DNA from 2 places in the Thalassotalea ganghwensis genome. Region 1 is predicted to be linked to the other one. Evidence: riboswitches for the same ligand, from Rfam matches in the RefSeq annotation. Region 1 holds a riboswitch; the other holds the start of a gene.

Region 1 (3,189 bases):
ACTTAATAGCTCGATACTATGGAGCAAGTTATAGGCAATAATGGGTAACATGACATTAAGTTGAAAGTTTCCAGACTGCCCTGCGACCGTTGTTGCTGTATCGAGACCAATAACTTGGGCACAAGCCATTGTCACTGCCTCCGGTATTACAGGATTGACTTTGCCAGGCATAATGCTGCTACCAGGTTGAATTGCTTTTAAATTGATTTCAGCAATGCCAGATAAAGGCCCGCTGTTCATCCAACGTAAATCATTAGCGATCTTCATTAAACTAACCGCTAAACATTTAAGTTGGCTCGACAATTCAACTGCCGTATCTTGAGTGCTAATTGCACTAAAATAGTTAGTTGCCGGTGCAAAGTTAATACCTGTATCTTCTGATAAAATTGTGCAGAACAATGAGGCAAACTCTTTATCGGCATTAATACCTGTCCCCACCGCGGTTCCTCCTTGCGCGACAAAGCACAGACGTTTTTGACAATCAACTAAACGTTCAGCTGACAACGCTAATTGTGAGTGCCAACCAGAAAGCTCTTGAGCAAATGATATCGGCATAGCGTCCATTAAATGGGTTCGCCCATTTTTTATCACCTGACCAACACTTTGCTTTTTACTTTCGAGCGCCCCTTGCAATTGTTTTATTGCTGGAAACAGCATTTCATTCATGGCTAAAGCTGAACTGACGTGGATAGCGGTAGGAAAAACATCATTGCTGCTTTGGCCGATATTTACTTCATTATGAGCATCAACTTCTTTAGCTAAGAAACGTGATGCAAGGCTAGCAAGCACTTCATTCATGTTCATATGCGTACTGGTGCCAGAGCCAGTTTGAAAAACATCAACAGGAAACTGATCTAGGTATTCCCCATTGGTGATAAGCTTTGCAGCCTCTGCAATAGCATCACCAACCTCATGGTCAAGTAAGCCAAGCTCAACGTTGGCTTTCGCTGCTGCTGACTTTATTCGGGCTAAGCATTGAATAAATCTAGGAGGTAATCGTAATGAACTAAATGTAAAGTTATCAATGGCTCGTTGAGTTTGTGCACTGTATAGCGCGTCTTGGGGTACATTGATGTCACCTAAGCTGTCTTGTTCTGTACGAAATTCCATTGCGATTCCCTCAATTGAAAACGATTAACTACAACCATAGCGCATCACGATAAAATGACCATAAGTAATGGTTTTACTTAAACATTATTCGTGTTGATGCTTATTTTTATTGCGTAAACTTATATCGGTGATTATCTAGCCTACAAAAGAATCTATAAAAAATGAACCGCTAACTAATGAGTTGTTTCAAAAAAGAAAACTTGTGAAAAAATGATAAGTAAAATCGCGAACTAGCGATAAATGCTCGTTATCTACGCCTTTATTATTGGCAACTTATATGAGGTTTTGCTAGGCTGAAACTAATCAGCTTAATGCTGATTTATGGGCAAACCACGTGAAAGTGTGGGGCGCAAAGTCACCGGTCTAAGGGGCATAGCCCTATGATAGCGGGATTGCTAGTTCAGTTAGTTTATCAGCTGACTACCTTTCCAATGACCAAGCAGTAATGATTTGGAGCATTATATGAATACGGTAATAAAAAGCAGAATTGGTCTGCTCTCAGGCTGCATTAGCTTAGCCATAGCAACCTTGAGTTTTACAACCCCAAGTCTTGCCTATCAAGCAAATGGAAAACTGCCTGAAGGACGACTAAAACAAAGCTTATCTAAACTTCCTCCTCACGTACAAGACAAAGTTATTTCCAAACTATCTTCTTTAGGTATTCCAGCCATCGATACCCTATTATTAGAAGCAGATAGTGACGGTGAAATTTTCTACGTTGAAGAAGGTTTAGTCACTGCAGAAAGCCAAACCTTCGAGCAAAGCTCTGCAACCTTACCTGCAGTTGATGTATTTAAACTGCACAGTAAACCTAACTCAACAAATAAAGTATTTTTAGATTTTGATGGCGGTATCGTTAGTGGCCGTGCTTGGGGTGGAGGCAGTAGTTACGACACTGTTGCCTATGATTTAGATGGCGATCCTACCACCTTTAGCGCCACTGAAAGAACTCGTATCCATGAAATTTGGACTCGCATTGCCGACGATTTTGCGGCATTTGATATTGATGTCACCACAGAAGCTCCCGCTAGCTTTGGCCCTGATACTGGTTGGCTATTGTTTACTAAAGATAGTGATGCAAACAATAAAGCACTTCCTTCACAAGGCGCAGGCGGTGTCGCTTATGTTGGCGTTTGGGGAAGAAGTAATTACACTTACTACCAACCAGCATTTGTCTACTACAACCGTTTAGGTAGTGGTACCTCGACTTACATGGCTGAAGCGGGCTCTCATGAGCTGGGTCACAATTTAAGCCTCAGTCATGATGGCACCTCAACAACCAGTTACTTCCAAGGTTTAGGAGCTAACAGCGAGCTAAGCAGCTGGGCCCCTATTATGGGTGTCGGCTACAGTAAAAACATCACCCAGTGGAGTAAAGGTGATTACCCTGATGCCAATCAAAAGCAAGACGATATCGCTATTATTACTAATCACCTAGGGGCCAGCAGCGATAACGAAGGGAGCAGCGCTTCACCAAGCGTATTGGTTACCGATGCCAACGGTTTCTTTGGTGCAACGAATCGCGAAGTCGACCCTGGCAATGTCATGCCAGAAAATAAAGGCACAGTGCAAGTTGGCGACAGTGACTGGTTTCAATTTAACGCCGGTGACGGGCTATTTGAAGTTACCGCAACCCCTGCTTGGGATGCGTTTACTCGCACAACGCGTCGAGGGGCTAATTTAGATATAGGTATTCGCCTTTACGATGCTTCGGGTAGCTTAATCGCCAGTAGTGGCGATGATAGTGACTCAAACGCGACGCTTGCAATTAACCTCAGTCAAGGCATTCATCTGCTTGAGGTATTTGGTATGGCGGGGCCTTATGCTAACGATTATGGTAGTCAAGGTCATTACTATTTAAATGGTCAAGTCAGCGTTGGTACGCCAGACACGACGCCTCCTGATCCTAACCCAATGAGCTTTGAGGTATTACCGTCTGCTGTCAGTGACAGTGAAATTTCTATGCAAGCCAGCACGGCGATAGATGACAGTGGCGGCATGGTGAGCTACCAATTTACTTGTGTACAAGGCGGTGTTGGCTGCTCAACCTCTGCTTGGCAAAATCAACTTAGCTATAGT
Region 2 (3,189 bases), on a different contig from region 1:
TTAAATCACTCTTATCTTGATTGATTATATGTAAAAAGTTAACAGCTGTCGTGGCTTTTTTTGTATTATATGACCAACTTAGCTCAACATTGATCAAGAACAAGGTTAAACCCTTGAATAGAATATGTACACAATCAATGCGATAGAATATCTCCCATCACATGCAGCGATAACGTTAACTGTAAACGGTATCGATTGGCAAACTGAAACAATCTGCTTAGCTTTTGAGGGTTTTATATCCAACGCAGAATTTCAATTGCTAGAAATTATCAAGGGAGCCGATAAAGTAATGGCGCGATTTTTAGCGAATAATTATGAATTTTGTTTACATGCAGAGTTTTATAGCGAAGCCATTTGGATAGAAGCAAGTGATGACGGCAGTGCTGAGTATCTTTCTCATTTAGCGATGATATTAGCGCATCGCATAGTGGAGCAAGGGTAGCCATGGATAAAATATTGGTGAGTGCCTGCTTGCTTGGTAAAAATGTTCGTTACGACGGTGGACATCAAAAGGTTAACAGTCAGTACCTTGCGCGTTGGCAAGCACAAGGGCGTATTGTATCAGTTTGTCCCGAAGTAGAAGGTGGCTTAGGGATACCGAGAATACCAGCAGAAATATGCGGCACTAGTCATGTGAAGAATCGTGCTGGACAAGATGTAACCACTGCATTTGAACAAGGAGCTATGCAGGCGTTATCACTATGCTTGAAGTATCAGATAAAGTACGCGTTGCTTAAAGAATCTAGCCCTTCGTGTGGTCGAAATTATATTTATGATGGCAGTTTTTCAAATAGAAAAATACCTGGATTAGGCATTACCAGCCGTTATTTATTAGCGCATGGCATAGCGGTTTTTTCAGAAGCTCAAATAGATCAGCTTGTTGAAATTATTGATGGTTAAGTTTCAACCTAGCTCAACCAACGTTTGACTCGCTGTTAACATCAACTTGCAATGGCAATAGAGTTACGACTCGTTTGAACATGTTTGGAAAGCAGCTCTTTGGTCTCTTTAATGGCTGCGTGAACATTGTCACGCAGTGTAAAGTCGTTTACCGCTAGAGATAGGGTCATTTGAGGTAATTTAATACCGGTTTTACTACTAACAAAACGTAATTTTTCAACGCCTTGTCTAATTTTTTCTGCAATTTCAGCTGCTACATTTCGTTCCATTTCGGGTAACAAAATCAAAAACTCATCACCAGATGCTCGGACAGGGAAACCGCTTTCTCCCACGTAACTATTGACTTTGTTGGCTACTTTAGCAATGAGGACATCACTAATTAAACTGCCAAACTGCTGGGTAAGCTCGGCAATTTGATCAATATTAATGACAATTGCTGCCATTTGTTGCTCTGGATTTGCTTTTATCCACTGAGCCAAATGCTTGTTCAGCGCTTTGCGGTTATAAAGTCCTGTTAATGGGTCTAAATAAACCTCTTTACGTATTTCTTCTAATTCTTCGCGCAACGCACTGTTTTTTGACTGTGACTCTTGAATTTGAATACTTAAGTTTTGTTGTTGAATTTTAAATTGGCGTGATGCTTTCTTGATATTCTGTAAAGCCAATTTAATTCTGCGTTGATCTTGCGAATACAAATGCTCTTGCTGCTTATCGACTTGGAGGATAAATTGTTCGACTTGCTGGTAAGAGTCTGTATTGGAGATATCAATATCGGTAAGCAAATTATCGATATCAGTAATAATCTCATCTCGAAAACTATTAGTGCCTAAAACTAATTGCCGATAGGTGTCTTCCATGAAAAAGTTATCAAGTGAGTTTTTTTCGGCAAGTTCTTGGTTTACCAAAGCGATCAAGGTTGTGTTTTTGCCGCTAATATATTCGTAACATACAGCGTAATTGATTGGCGTAGCGGGGAGGTTCCAGCTTTGTAATTGCTCAGTTGCAAGTACTAACTTTTGCTCAGCTTGTGCTATGGAATCGTGATGCTTCACCATTAGCCCTTATACTTCAGTGCAATATTCAACTTAATTTGTATACTAAAGCTATTGTCTAGTAATTTTAGCTAAACATCTATATAAATTTGACAAAAAATGGATACTTTTTGTAAAAAATATTGGCATATAAGGAATTTTTCGAACAATGTATGGTAATCAACGAGTGAAAACGTCGAAAGGGTAGGTGGCACGCAAAAGTTACCGTGGGTATAACAACAGAAAACGTTATTAAGATAAGCCCCCACTATATCTAAATTCGGTAGTCCCGCTGCCATAGACGTTGCCTTAGGCCGGTAACTTTGCGTCTCTAACTTTCGTTAGATTTGCCCTTTACGAGCTTTAGTAGCTCATTGGTCATTATAATATTAATATCGCTGTTGTAAACCTTTTGCACATTGTCAGTGGATCTTTTTTTGTTAGCCAGTTATCGTCTAGGGCGATAATTGGTTTTTACTTTTTGTTTTTTAACAAAATGTTGGGATTGCAGCTTGAGTAAATTTTATCGTTATTTAATCACTTTAGTGACGCTTTTGACATTAAGTTATGGTGTCAAGGCGAGTGAATCTTCGCAGTTAATTTCTGAAAATATAGATAAAATTAATCATTTCTATACTTTGGATCGCGAAATGTTATCCGCACAACCAGTGATAGATGTCGCCAACCAAATCTTACAACAGCGCATTTATTATAGTGCCAATATTACGGCTAAGGTTTTTATCTTATTGGCTCAAACGGCGATGAATAGAGGCGATATCAATAAAGCATTACAATTTGCACAAGATGGTTTAACCGTCGTTGGTGTGGATAAGACATTAAAAGTAGAGCTATTGCTGTTGCTAGCATTTGGCAATTACAATGAAGGTCGTTTTCAATTGGTTCATAATTATGCGGAACAAGCAGTTTCACTCGCTAAGCAAATAGATCAGGTTAAATACCTGCTGACGGCATTAAGTTATAGTGCGATGTCAAATGCGTTGTTGGCTGAGCAGCAAGTCGCCTTTGAGCAACTTCAGCAAGTTGAACAACTACTCATCACGCATGAGCAATTTAATGAGCATATTGATGTTATCGAAATTTTAGCGCTGGCGCATTTGTACCTTCGAGACTATGACATAGCTAATACACTCTATCATAAAGTGATCAAGCTGCGTTTTGATAGCGGTCGTGTCGCTGGGATTAATCGCAGTTATTATTATCTCGCATTAACCAATCTTGAGCAAAATCGACTAAACGA

What was found. Region 1 has a riboswitch for cyclic di-GMP ahead of ACSLUH_RS09790 (zinc-dependent metalloprotease family protein). Riboswitches for the same ligand answer to the same signal wherever they lie in the genome.
Region 2: linked by a shared signal. The riboswitch ahead of ACSLUH_RS07685 (GGDEF domain-containing protein) and the one ahead of ACSLUH_RS09790 (zinc-dependent metalloprotease family protein) in region 1 are both predicted to bind cyclic di-GMP.

The regions. Positions count from the first base shown of each region.
Region 1 covers NZ_JBQRUM010000008.1:24,772-27,960, reverse strand. The annotation lists gene ACSLUH_RS09795 (class II fumarate hydratase) at 1-1,110, opposite strand, end outside; cyclic di-GMP riboswitch class I at 1,425-1,510, shown strand; gene ACSLUH_RS09790 (zinc-dependent metalloprotease family protein) at 1,573-3,189, shown strand, end outside.
Region 2 covers NZ_JBQRUM010000006.1:22,787-25,975, forward strand. The annotation lists gene ACSLUH_RS07675 (DUF3630 family protein) at 125-442, shown strand; gene ACSLUH_RS07680 (2-thiouracil desulfurase family protein) at 445-900, shown strand; gene ACSLUH_RS07685 (GGDEF domain-containing protein) at 942-1,955, opposite strand; cyclic di-GMP riboswitch class I at 2,211-2,293, opposite strand; gene ACSLUH_RS07690 (tetratricopeptide repeat protein) at 2,444-3,189, shown strand, end outside.